4 regions of the Streptomyces sp. NPDC015125 genome follow, and region 4 is predicted to be linked to each of the others. Evidence: riboswitches for the same ligand, from Rfam matches in the RefSeq annotation. Region 4 holds a riboswitch; each other region holds the start of a gene.
What was found. Region 4 has a riboswitch for cobalamin ahead of thiI (tRNA uracil 4-sulfurtransferase ThiI). Riboswitches for the same ligand answer to the same signal wherever they lie in the genome.

Region 1 (3,200 bases), on a different contig from region 4:
TGGCGGCGAGTTCGGCGGCGATGGTGTCGGTGCCCTGCGCCAGACCGCGCGCCAGCGTCACGACCTCCGCGGTCTTCTGCCGGGCGAAGGCCAGCCAGCGGGCGATCTGCGGGTCGATATCGCGCTCGGCGGCGGCGTCCAGCGGGACGTGCAGCAGGGAGCAGGAGGTCGAGACATCGATCCGGTCGGCCAGGCCGAGGAGCGTGCCCACCGTGGCCAGCGACTTCTCCAGGTCGTTGATCCACACATTACGGCCGTCGACGACACCGGCGACCAGCCGCTTGCCGGGCAGTCCGCCGACCGCCGCCAGATCCCCGAGGTTGCCGGCCGCGGCACCGGTGAAGTCCAGCGCCAGACCGTCGACGGGCGCCTTCGCCAGTACCGGCAGCGCCTCGCCCAGCCGGTCGAAGTACGAGGCGACCAGCAGCCGAGGGCGGTCGGGGAGGGCGCCGAGGTCGCGGTAGGCGCGGGCCGCGGCGTTCAGCACGGCGGGGGAGCGGTCCTGCACCAGCGCCGGCTCGTCCAGCTGCACCCAGTCGGCCCCGGCCGCCCCCAGATCGGCGAGGACCTCGGCGTAGACGGGCAGCAGCCGGTCGAGCAGGGTCAGCGGATCGAAGCCGGCCGCAACACCGGGCGCGGGCTTGGCCAGCAGCAGGTAGGTGACCGGTCCGACGAGGACGGGGCGGGCGGCCAGACCGAGACCGAGCGCCTCGGTCAGCTCGGCGACCTGTTTGGCGGAGTCCGCGGCGAAGACCGTGTCCGGACCCAACTCCGGCACCAGATAGTGGTAGTTGGTGTCGAACCACTTGGTCATCTCCAGCGGCGCCACCTCCTGGGTGCCGCGGGCCATCGCGAAGTAGCCGTCGAGGGCGTCGTCGGCGACGGCGTCGCGGTGGCGGTCCGGGACAGCGCCGACCATGACGCTGGTGTCCAGCACATGGTCGTAGTACGAGAAGTCGCCGGTCGGCACCTCGTGGACACCGGCCTCGGCGAGCTGCCGCCAATTTCCCCGGCGCAGTTCGGCGGCGGTGCCGCGAAGGGCGTCGGCGCTGACGCGGCCCTTCCAGTAGCCCTCGATGGCCTTCTTCAGTTCACGGTTCGGCCCCTGACGGGGGTAGCCGTGCACGGTGGCGCGTGCTGCCGCGGCTGCGGACGTGCTGGTCACGGAACTCTCCTTCGCGAGTATGTCTCCATGGACCGCGGGACGGTCGAGGACGCGAAGGGACGGCAATCCGGACGGGTCCCGGCGCAAGCAAGCCGGACGTACCCGTCTGATGTCCGCCGACCCGCCCTCGAGGTCACCGTGATCTCCCCGTGCACCGGTCGCACGGGGGCACTGGCAGGTCTTCGGACTCGCGGGCACGTCCGCCAAGGGCGGACATCTACTGGCCATCGCTTCCCAGACCCGGCCGGGCCCAGTGCGTATGACGGCGGTCGTTCCCACTCACCGCTGCGGGGCAGTCCCGGACTTCCACCGGGTTCCCTCTTGCGACGCGCCTGCCTGGTGGACAGGGCGAACCAGTTGCCCGGCCCACCCTAGGGCATGTCTCCCCAGGGCGTGCCCTGGACGACCCGCCCGGATCGCGCCATCGACGAGGCCGGCACCGGGCCCGACCGTCGGCCGCGCCTTGCGCTGGAGCGCGCTCCAGCTCCTAGCGTGAGCGCACGACCGGAGAGCTGGACCGATTGAAGGGAACCACGTGCGCTACACACTGTTCGGCAGGACCGGCCTGCGGGTGAGCGAGCTGAGCCTGGGTGCCATGACCATCGGCGAGGACTGGGGCTGGGGCGCGGCCAAGGACACCAGCGGCCGGATCCTGGACGCCTACGCGGATGCCGGCGGCAACTTCATCGACACCGCCAACAACTACACCGAGGGCGCCTCGGAGCGGATCCTGGGGGAGCTGCTCGACGGCCGCCGGGACCGCTTCGTGCTGGCGAGCAAATACACCTGCGCGACCCGCAAGGGCGATGTGAACGCGGCGGGCAACCACCGCAAGAACCTGGTCCGGTCGGTGGAGGAGAGCCTGGAGCGGCTGCGCACCGACCACCTCGACGTGCTGTGGGTGCACGCCCGGGACAACTTCACGCCCGTGGAGGAGGTGATGCGGGCGCTCGACGACCTGGTGCGCTCGGGAAAGGTGCTCTACCTCGGCGTTTCCGACTGGCCCGCCTGGGAGATCGCGCAGGCGAACACCCTTGCCGAGCTGCGCGGCTGGACCGCGTTCGCCGGCTCGCAGCTGCGCTACAACCTGCTGGAGCGGACGCCCGAGCGCGAACTGCTGCCGCAGGCCCGCGCCTTCGACCTGGCCGTGCTGGCCTGGGCGCCGCTCGCGGCCGGGCGGCTCACCGGCAAGTACCGCCGCGGGGAGACCGGCCGGCTGGATGTCGTCGGCGAGACGGACCGGCCGGACCACCGCACCGAGGAGACCGTCACCGCGGTGCTGGAGATCGCCGAGCAGGGCGGCTGGAGCCCGGCGCAGGTGGCGCTGGCGTGGCTGCGCAGCCGGCCCGGCAACATCATTCCGATCATCGCCGCCACCAAGGAGAGCCAGCTGCTCGACAACCTCGCCGCGGTGGAGGTCACGCTGGACGCCGATGCGAAGGCGCGGCTCGACCGGTGCAGCGCGGTACCGCTGGGCTTCCCGCACGACTTCCTGCGGGAGCCGGGCATCACCGAGAACGTCTACGGCGACCGCTGGGCCGAGATCGAGGACCGGCGCTCCACCTACCGCCGTACGACGAGCGAGATCCGCTGACCGGCGCCGTCTCGCCCCGCCCGGAACGGCGTCGGCGCCCGCCCGGACATCTCGCCGCCTGCCTGCCCGTCGGCCCGCCCGCCTGCCCGCCCGTCGGCCCGCCCGCTACGCCGAACGCCGCCGCCCGGATGGCCGGGCGGCGGCGTCTGCGGTCTATTGAGGTGTGTGCGGACCGACGGGGCAGGGCGGGCCGGTCCGAGGGAGACGGGCGCCCGATGAGAGAGGCTTGGAGAAGCCGTGGCACCAGACGACTCCGTACCGTCCCGCGGGCGGCCCGGCCGCGGGCGGTCCGGCCGGACCGCCCGCGGTGTGGCACGGCTGCTGGCGGCGGCCGGGCTGGCACTGGACGCCTACGTCCACGCCCGGCTCGCCGGCTGGTACGACGGGGTCACGGCGACCATCAGCCAGGGTCTGCTCTTCCGTATCGAGGCCGCACTCGCC
Region 2 (3,200 bases), on a different contig from region 4:
TCCTTGCCGCCGTTGACGACATTGAGGACGCCCGGCGGGAGACCTGCCTCCACGAACAGTTCGGCGAGCCGGAGCGGTACCGAGGGGTCCCGTTCCGACGGCTTGAGGATGAAGGAGTTGCCGCAGGCCAGGGCGGGGGCGGCCTTCCACAGCGGAATCATCGCCGGGAAGTTGAACGGGGTGATGCCGGCGGTGACGCCGATGGGACTGCGCAGGGAGTGCACGTCGATCCCGCCGCCGGCGTTGTCGGTGAACTCGCCCTTGAGCAGATGCGGGATGCCGGCGGCAAATTCGACGACCTCCAGTCCGCGTTGCAGGTCTCCGTGGGCGTCGGCCACCGTCTTGCCGTGCTCGGACGACAGCAGTCGGGCGAGTGACTCACGTTCCGCGTCGACCAGTTGGAGGAATTTCAGCAGCACTCGGGCTCGGCGCTGCGGATTCCGATCGCCCCACTCGCGCTGGGCCTCGGCGGCATCGGCGATCGCCGCCTCGGTCTCGGCGCGGCCGGCGAGCGGGACACGTGCCTGCACCTCACCGGTGTTGGGATCGTACACATCGCCGTACGTCCCCGAGGTGCCCGGGGTGTGCTTGCCGCCGATGAAATGTGCCAGTTCACGGACCATGAAAGCCTGCTCTCCGTCAGGTGAGTCCGGGGATGGCGCGCCGGCCCGGCACGGACGCCGGACGACGTGCGCGCGGGCAGCGCGAGAAGCGCAGGGCTGGGCGACCGTCAGCCGTCGGTGATCGGTAGCCGTTGGTTTCGCCGGTCGAGGGCGTGGGTGCACACCGGTGCCATGCGTGTCTGCTCCATCCTCGTGGACAACACGGAACACCCCGCGGCCGGTATCCTGACTCCCGGATCAGCACACGCTCCCCGGCCTTCCCGACGGACTTCTCCGTCAGTGGCCGGTCTTGTTCGGGGAGCGCATTCCCCGGTCACAGTGGCGGGACCGCGCCGGATTCACACCGGCTTCCCTGCACCGCGGGCCTTGCCCCGAACATATAGTTGGACGTCCTAGTAAGTCCACCCCGCCACGGACCGCACGCTGAAATCCGCACCCAGGACACCGGCGGCCACCGCGTGTTTCCGGCAGCCGAACGCGCCGTCAGACGTCCGGTTCAGTGGTCGGGTACGGCACGAACGTGCCGCTGTTCTCGTCCACCGCTAGCCGGCGGTCCAGCGGTGGTACCGCCCGCTGCGGGCAGTCGGTGCGTCCGCAAATGCGGTAGCCCATGCCGATCGGGGTGGCGGCGGAGGCGTTGTCGATGATCGAGACGGTCACCACGGCCTTTGCGATGGAGGAGATCCTCTACGAGCCGCGCGAGCACAGCGCGGGCCTCAACGCCGACCGCTGGGACTACCTCTTCAGCCTGATAGACCTTTGCGCACCGCCCGGACTTCTCGCTCGCCGACCGGACGAAGGTCACCATGACCTCGCCCTTCCTGCGGGCCTACACCTACGACCAGGGCTGAGGGTGCCCGGATCGCCACCGGGCCGAGGGGCCCATCGGGCGTGCGGAACGGGGCGTGGAACGGACCAATGGAGCCGTTCCGCGCCCTGTCGCGGGTGAATCCCGTCGCGCCGGTGTCTCAACTCACAGTCCGGCATGTGAACAGAGGTGTCCGATACGGGCACCACGTCCTACGCTGGCCGGGCAATTGGTTCGCCCCGTCCGCCAGACGGGCCGCGTCGTAAGAGGGAACCCGGTGAGAATCCGGGACTGCCCCGCAGCGGTGAGTGGGAACGACCGCCGTCATACGCACTGGATCCGGGCCGCGGATCCGGGAAGCGACGGCCAGTAGGTGCCCGCCGGAAGACTCCGGCAGGCGCGCCCGCGAGTCCGAAGACCTGCCCGTTGCCCGTGCACACCCCATGTGTGGACGGATATCCCGGTGACCTCGAGGGCGGGTCGGCGTACATACCAGGCGGACACGTGCGTCGCGAGTGCACCGTGGATCCGTCCGGTTCGTCATCCCTTCGCGTGCCTCGTTCCGTCTCCGGGACTTTCAGGAAACGTATCCGCGAAGGAGAGTTCCGTGACAGCGAAGCCCGCAGCCGCGGCAGCACGGGCCACCGTGTACGGCTACCCCCGCCAGGGACAGCACCGGGAACTGAAGAAGGCGATCGAGGGCTACTGGAAGGGCCGCGTCACCGCGGACACCTTGCTGGAGACCGCCAAGGACCTGCGCCGTTCGAACTGGCAGCAACTGGCCGATACCGGCATCCACGAGGTGCCCACCGGTGACTTCTCGTACTACGACCATGTGCTGGACACCAGCGTCATGGTCGGTGCTGTCCCGGACCGCCACCGCGACGCCGTCGCGGCCGACGCCCTCGACGGCTACTTCGCGATGGCCCGCGGCACCCAGGACGTCGCGCCGCTGGAGATGACCAAGTGGTTCGACACCAACTACCACTATCTCGTCCCCGAACTCGGCCCGGACACCGTCTTCACCGCCGACTCGGCCAAGCAGGTCGCCGAGCTCAAGGAAGCCCTCGCACTCGGCCTCACCGCCCGGCCGGTCCTCGTCGGGCCGGTCACCTACCTCCTGCTCTCGAAGCCCGCGCCCGGGGTGGCCGCCGACTTCGAGCCGCTGACCCTCCTGGACCGGCTGCTGCCGGTCTATGCCGAGGTGCTCGCGGACCTGCGCGCCGCCGGGGCCGAGTGGGTGCAGCTCGACGAGCCCGCCCTCGTCCAGGACCGCACCCCGGCCGAACTCAACGCCGCCGCGCGCGCCTACCGCGACCTGGGCGCCCTCACCGACCGTCCGAAGCTGCTGGTCGCCTCGTACTTCGACCGGCTCGGCGACGCCCTGCCCGTCCTGGCCAAGGCGCCGGTGGACGGTCTGGCACTCGACTTCACCGACGCGGCCGCCGCCAACCTCGACGCGCTGGCGGCCGTCGGCGGACTGCCGGGCAAGCGCCTGGTCGCGGGCGTGGTCAACGGCCGCAACATCTGGATCAACGATCTGGAGAAGTCGCTGTCCACCCTCGGCACCCTGCTCGGCCTCGCCGACCGGGTGGACGTGGCCGCCTCCTGCTCGCTCCTGCACGTGCCGCTGGACGCCGCCGTCGAGCGCGACATCGACCCGCAGATCGTCCGCTGGCTGGCCTTCGCCAAGCAGAAGACCGCAGAACTGGTGACGCTCGCGCGGGGCCTGTCCCAGGGCACCGACACCATCGCCGCCGAACTCGCCG
Region 3 (3,200 bases), on a different contig from region 4:
TCGAGTGATCACCTCGTCGCCAAGTCGCTGTACGCCAAGGACCCGGACGGCAACGAATTCGAGGTGATGTGGCGGGTCCCGCGGGAGGACTGGCCGGGACCGGACGAGCCGGAGCGGCTGCGGCCACTCGATCTGGCGGCGGCGCTGCAGCGCTGGGGACCGGATCTGGCGACGGGGGCGGCAGCCGGTTCGGCCACCTGAAGGGGTGACGGTACCCCGGCGCCGCTACGGGCGCCGGGGACGTATGCGGCGTGTGGGGCCGAGGCGCCTCAGGAGTCCGGCGTGGCGCGCTCCGCCGACCCTGCCGGCCCCGCCTGCTCCGTCGGCTGGGTTCGTTCCGCCCGTTCCGCCCGTTCCGCCCAGCGCTTTTCGACGCCGGCCAGTCGCCAGTACGCCAGCGCGGCGGCCCACACCACCACGAACAGGCCGACGATGAGGAAGCCGACATTGTCGAGGTCGAGGCCGGAAATCCAGCCGGTCAGCGGGTCGTTGAGGGCGAGCTTCTCGTGCAGCACGGTCACCAGCTCGATCGTGCCGATGAAGAAGGCGACGGCGATCGACAGGCCGGTGATGGTGAGGTTGTAGTAGACCTTGCGCACCGGGTTGGAGAACGCCCACTGGTAGGCGAAGTTCATGAAGGTGCCGTCGAGGGTGTCGAACAGGCTCATTCCGGCGGCGAAGAGCAGCGGCAGGCACAGCACGGCGTACCAGGGCAGGCCCGCCGCGGCGCCGCTGCCCGCCATCACCATCAGCGTCACTTCGGTCGCGGTGTCGAAGCCGAGTCCGAAGAGGAAGCCGAGCGGGAACATCTGGCCGGGACGGGAGATCGAGCGGGTGAACCGTCCCAGGAAGCGGTTCATGAAGCCGCGCGCATCGAGGCGCTGCTCCAGCTCGGCCTCGTCGTAGTGGCCGTTGCGCATACCGCGGAAGACCCGCCAGATCCCGGCCAGTGCGATCAGGTTGAGGGCGGCGATGAGGTAGAGAAAGCTCCCCGAGATCGTGGTACCGATCGTGCCGAGGATCTGGTGCGTACGGGACTCGTCGTTGAGCAGGGTGCCCGCGAGCTGGGCGCCGCCCGCCACCAGGGCCGCCATCGCGACGACCACGCTGGAGTGGCCGAGGGCGAACCAGAAGCCGACCGAGACCGGCCGCTTTCCGTCGGCCATCAGCTTGCGGGTGGTGTTGTCGATGGCGGCGATGTGGTCGGCGTCGAAGGCGTGCCGCATGCCGAGGGTGTAGGCGGTGACACCGAGGCCCACGCCGAAGACCTGGCTGCCCACGGCGTAGTGATGCGGCACCACGAGCAGGAAGAGCACGCCGAAGGCGACGACGTGCAGACCGGCTATGACGGCCATCAGGCCCGCGGTGCGGACGGTGTCCTGCCGACGCCAGCGGAATGCCGCGGGGGCAGGGGTGGTACGGGTATCGGTGGACAGGGCCATCCGGCGGTCACGCTCCAGCACCTCGTGGATCACTTCGTGAGATGCCGTGGCCGGTCTCCTGGCTTTTGGGGGTACCTCCCTGCTCCTCAAGAGCTGGGGGGAGGGTGTACGCGCCCGCCCCGCCTTCCCGGCCGCGGGTTGCGGTCAGTGGCGCCGCAGGCGCGCCGTGCGCCTGCGGAAGGGGCGGAAACTCCCCGATCACAGTGGCGAGGGCCGCTCCGGTCTGGGACCACAAGGTCCGTCACCGGATTCCCGAACACCACGGCCCGGTCACTCTAGCTGCCACCCGGGAGGGCTGGGGTTCGCGGGGCACCTTCCGCAGCCCCTGGAGGGGGCGGTCATCGTGAGGCGGTCGGTCGTGCCACGAGTCACGGGGCGTGCCACGGGGCGTGCCACGAGTTGTGCCACGGGGCGTGCCACGGGGCGGTCGCTGGGCGAAAGGAAGGTGTGGAGTCAGTAGTCCAGGGACGAGAGGAAGGTGTGGAGTTCGCGGTCGAAGAGTGCGGTGTTCTCCAGATTGACCATATGCGCGGCGCCCGGTATCCGGACTCTTCGGGCGCCGGGAACGGTCAGCGCTATCGCATGGGCGTTGGCGGAGATGTCCCTGCTGTCGAGGTCGCCGTCGAACACGAGGGTGGGCACCCGTATCTCGCCCAGGCGGTCGGCGGCACCGACCTCAAGGGGCATACCGGCACCCGCACCATCGGCATGTACCTCTGCGTTGGCCTCGGCCGAGGCACGCATCCGCTCACGGAATCCCGGGTGCACCGCGGAGGGTTCGCGGTGCGGTCCGTCCACCCACATCCGCAGGAAGTGCTCGACATAGCGTTCCGCGCCGTCCGGGGCGCCGATCGCCGCCACCTGCGCCTTGATGTGTTCCAGGAGGAAGGGGTCGGTGAAGGCGCGGCCGCTGATGCCGGGGGAGGCGAGGGCGAGGGCCGTCACCCGCTCCGGGCGGGCTAGGGCGGTGTCGAGCGCGACCCGCGCGCCATGGGAGAGGCCGACGAGGACGGCTCCGGGAACATCGAGCGCGTCGAGCAGGGTGCACAGGTCGTCGTGGTTCGCGTAGTCCCCGGTCACGGTGGAGGACAAGCCATGGCCGCGGAAGTCGTAACGGATGGCGCGCAGGCCGGAGTTCACCAGCCAGGCGAACTGCTCGTCCCACATGTGCTGGTCGAGCATGCCGCCGTGGAGCAGCACCACCGCGGGGCCCGAGCCGGCTGTCTCGTAGAACAGCTCACCGTCGTCGACCGGCACGATTCCGTTGTCGATCTCGGACCAGGCGGTGATTCCTCGGGTCATCTTGCAGGCCGTCCTTTGTGTACCGGATGCGATGAGGTGGGCGTGATGCCATTGTCGTCGCTCTTGCCGCTGCTGCCGCAACTGCCGGTTTCCTCCGGTTCCGTGCGTGAGCCGTTCGCGAGCTGCCGGAACTCCTCACCGAGCCGGTCCAGTACGTGCAGCGCGGTACGGACGTCGTCGGCGGGCAGGTCGGCCAGCCGCTGCCTCAGCTCCGCTGCCTCGGATTCCCGGACGCTGCGTATCGCCTCCGTGCCTTCGCCGGTGAGCCGGATCAGGGACGAGCGGCGGTGTGCGGGATTCGGGGCGGCCACGACCAGGCCCAGCTCCATGGCGTGGTTCACCCAGCGCTGCACCGGCTGCCGGTCGAGCCCCATCCCCCGCGCCAACTGCGGCACGGTGCACGGGCCTTCGGCGCGCAGCGCGTCCAGCAGCGCGTGTTCGCCGGCGGTCATGCCC
Region 4 (3,200 bases):
GTGCTGGCCGCAGGCGGCATCGGCGACGGCCGAACGCTCGCGGCGGTCCTCACCGCCGGTGCGGACGGCGCCTGGCTGGGCACGGCGTTCCTCGCGACACCCGAGGCGGTCGAGGTGCACGACATCCACAAACGCCTGATCGTCGAGAGCGACGGCGGCGACACCGTGTGGACACGGGCCTACGACATCGTGTCAGGACTGCCGTGGCCCGCAGGTATCGGCGAACGCGTCCGCCGCAACCGCTTCACCGACGAGTGGTCGGAGCGCGAATCAACGCTGCGGGACCGCGCGGAGGAACTCAGGCCCGAGGAAGGAGCCAACCCCTTCGGGGCCCCGCCCGACCCCGACACGAGCGAGGTCATCTACGGTCAGTCGGCATCCTTCGTCGACGGCATCCGCCCGGCCGCCGACGTGGTCCGCGCGATCAGCGACGAGGCCGAAGCGATCCTGGACTCGCGGCCCCGCTCGCTGCTCGGCCGGCCGTCAACCTGACCGGCGTGGCAGCCGGCCCCCGCGGGAACGGCCGCGCCGGGCTCCGCCTCCTCGCCGGAGTTACCCGGGTACATGACCTGGACGTCACTCAGCAGACCGTCCACCAGGTCGTCCAGGTCGAGTCGCTTCTCCACCGAGAGCAGGCCGGTCAGCCCGGCGCGAAGGGTGACCCGGGGCGGTGCGAGGAGCTTGCAGCAGTCCTCGTCCGGCAGCACGGAGATCTCCGCGGTGCCGAGGGACCGGGCCTCGTCGATGATCTCCTGCTTCTCCCAGCCGACCAGCGGCCGCAGCACCGGCAGGGTTGCCGCCTCGTCGACGGCCGCCATGTTCGCCAGGGTCTGGCTGGCCACCTGCCCCAGGCTGTCACCCGTCACCAGTGCCTCCGCCCGGGTCCGGCCCGCCAGCGCGGAAGCGGCGCGGACCATCAGCCGTCGCTGCGCGACGACCTGGAGCCGGCCGGCCCCCGCGATGGCCAGCTGCTTCTGGGCGTGGCCGAGTGCGATGACATGCAGCTGCCCACCGGGCTGGTACCGATTGAGCTCACGGGCGAGGGCGTAAGCCTTGTACACGGAAGCGGCGTTCGTGTACGGAGCGCCGGTGAAGTGCACGAAGTCGCAGTGCAGGCCGCGGCGCATGGCCCGGTGGGCCGCTACCGGTGAGTCGTAGCCGCCGGAGAGCAGCACCAGGGCGCGTCCGCTGGAGCCCACGGGCAGTCCGCCCGGTCCCTGATGGCGGCTCCAGGAGACGTAGCTCTCCTTGTGGTCGATCTCGACCGAGACCAGTACGTCGGGGCTGGAGAGGTTCACCGGCAGGGGACCGAGGGCTTCCCGGACGCGGGCCCCGAGAAAGCGCTCGAACTGCGAGGAGGTCATCTCGAAGCTCTTGTTCCGCCGCTTGACCCGCACGGCGAAACTGATTCCGGGCCGTTCCGCGCGAGCGGCGGCGAGCGCCTCCACGGCCGTCCCGGTGATGTCCGACACGGTGCTCGGAACGCGCAGGGCAGGCTCCACCGAGTTGAACCCGATCACCCGCCGGGCGCGCTCCACGAGGTCCTCCAAGGGGACCTCGCCGCCGAGCACGGTGACGTTCTGGCCGGCCTTGATCCATGTGGAACCGCCGATACCGCGCAGGGCGCCGCGGAGATTGTCGTGCAGCCGCTCGGTGAACAGGTGCCGGTTGCGGCCCTTGAGGAAGATCTCACCGTGCTTGAGCAGGACACAGGGCCCGCTGGGGTGGGGCGCTCCGGGGGAGGGGATGGCGGGAATGCTCGGTTCGCCGGGCACGAAACTCTCCTTCGCGAGTCGTCGTGAGGGCCGGCGCCGGGCCGCGAACGGGGCGCGGGCCCGCCCGTCCCCGTCATACGCAGGGCCGGGTGGAACACACCACTCGCTCAGCGGTCCCGCCGCCGGGACGCGTGGATCCGTGCGCGGTGATCACACCCCGCACGAGCAGTGGCAGGTCTTCGGACTCGTGGGCACATCCCGAAGGGCGGGACACCTACTGGCCGTCGCTTCCCGGGTCACCTGCGTGCCCAGTGCTTCATGACGGCGGTCGTTCCCACTCACCGCTGCGAGGCAGTCCCGGACTCCCACCGGGTTCCCTCTTGCGACACCCCGTCTGGCGGGCGGGGCGAACCAGCTGCCGGTCCAGAGTAGACAAGGTGGCGCGCATTGCGTGAACCAGACCTTGACTCTCCGCTGTGAGCCGGGATGGCTGATTCGAGACTCTGTCGGGTAGGGGGACGATGCGTCACTCTGAGAGGAGTCATGGGTACTTCAACTGGCCAACTGCGTGCCGAGCTTGGGGGAGCCGGTGGCCTACGTTCCTCTTCTCAAGGGCAAGGCGGGGGAGTTTTTGGCACGGGGACAGCGTCGGCGGAGGTGCGGTCCCGGATACGCCCGGTGATGGAGGCCGTGCCCGACTGCGACGTTCGAGATCTCCTGGAGACCTTCTCCTGCGATCACCCTCTTTGTCCGGCCTGCCTTCCTCCGTTCGGGCCGTCGTTGCCCGCCGAATCCACGCCGGGAAGCACCGTGATGTGCGGCACGCCGGTGCGCGGGTGCTCGGTCACCTCCGCCTCGACGCGGTAGACCTCGGCCAGAAGCGCGGGGGTGAACACCTCCGCCGGGGTTCCGGCCGCGACCACACGGCCGCCGTCCATCACACAGATCCGGTCACAGAAGGAAGCGGCCAGGTTGAGGTCGTGCAGCGCGACGACGGCGGTGACGCCGAGCCTTCGGACGAGCCGCAGCGCATCGAGCTGATGGCGCAGGTCCAGGTGGTTGGTCGGCTCGTCCAGCACCATCGTGCCCGTGCGCTGTGCGAGCGCACGGGCGATCAGGACCCGCTGCTTCTCCCCGCCCGAGAGGTGGTCGAACGGTGCGTGTGCCAGGGCACCGACGTGCAGTTCCTCCAGCGCTCGCAGGATGATGTCGCGGTCGTCCGCGTCATCGCCCGCGAAGGCCCGCTTGTGAGGCGTGCGGCCCATGGCGACCACGTCGTACACGGTGAGCTCGAAGTCCCCGGCGGTTTCCTGGAGGACGGCCGCCAGCCGCTGCGCGAGCCGTTTGCCGGGCATCCGCCAGACGTCCGTGCCGTCCAGCAAGACGCGGCCGGACGTGGGGCGCTGCGCCCGGTAGAACGTGCGCAGCAGCGTCGACTTGCCGGCCCCGTTGGGGCCCACGAGCGCCAGCATCTCACCGGGTGCC

Region 1: it holds a riboswitch for cobalamin, as region 4 does, so the genes downstream of both, metE (5-methyltetrahydropteroyltriglutamate--homocysteine S-methyltransferase) here and thiI (tRNA uracil 4-sulfurtransferase ThiI) in region 4, are expected to answer to the same signal.
Region 2: it holds a riboswitch for cobalamin, as region 4 does, so the genes downstream of both, metE (5-methyltetrahydropteroyltriglutamate--homocysteine S-methyltransferase) here and thiI (tRNA uracil 4-sulfurtransferase ThiI) in region 4, are expected to answer to the same signal.
Region 3: it holds a riboswitch for cobalamin, as region 4 does, so the genes downstream of both, ACF088_RS20115 (HoxN/HupN/NixA family nickel/cobalt transporter) here and thiI (tRNA uracil 4-sulfurtransferase ThiI) in region 4, are expected to answer to the same signal.

What each region holds. Positions count from the first base shown of each region.
Region 1 is NZ_JBIBVF010000031.1:42,008-45,207, reverse strand. Features, by position in the region: gene metE (5-methyltetrahydropteroyltriglutamate--homocysteine S-methyltransferase) at 1-1,165, opposite strand, end outside; cobalamin riboswitch at 1,336-1,523, opposite strand; gene ACF088_RS38450 (aldo/keto reductase) at 1,701-2,759, shown strand; gene ACF088_RS38445 (hypothetical protein) at 2,997-3,200, shown strand, end outside.
Region 2 is NZ_JBIBVF010000002.1:220,567-223,766, reverse strand. Features, by position in the region: gene ACF088_RS06000 (CoA-acylating methylmalonate-semialdehyde dehydrogenase) at 1-623, opposite strand, end outside; cobalamin riboswitch at 821-1,007, opposite strand; partial or broken gene ACF088_RS05995 (short-chain fatty acyl-CoA regulator family protein) at 1,107-1,268, opposite strand; partial or broken gene ACF088_RS05990 (malate synthase A) at 1,258-1,459, shown strand; cobalamin riboswitch at 1,645-1,873, shown strand; gene metE (5-methyltetrahydropteroyltriglutamate--homocysteine S-methyltransferase) at 2,039-3,200, shown strand, end outside.
Region 3 is NZ_JBIBVF010000008.1:234,699-237,898, forward strand. Features, by position in the region: gene ACF088_RS20110 (VOC family protein) at 1-201, shown strand, start outside; gene ACF088_RS20115 (HoxN/HupN/NixA family nickel/cobalt transporter) at 270-1,475, opposite strand; cobalamin riboswitch at 1,473-1,721, opposite strand; gene ACF088_RS20120 (alpha/beta fold hydrolase) at 1,896-2,744, opposite strand; gene ACF088_RS20125 (MarR family winged helix-turn-helix transcriptional regulator) at 2,741-3,200, opposite strand, start outside.
Region 4 is NZ_JBIBVF010000005.1:53,614-56,813, reverse strand. Features, by position in the region: partial or broken gene ACF088_RS14500 (NAD(P)H-dependent flavin oxidoreductase) at 1-366, shown strand, start outside; gene thiI (tRNA uracil 4-sulfurtransferase ThiI) at 369-1,775, opposite strand; cobalamin riboswitch at 1,928-2,146, opposite strand; gene ACF088_RS14490 (ABC transporter ATP-binding protein) at 2,453-3,200, opposite strand, start outside.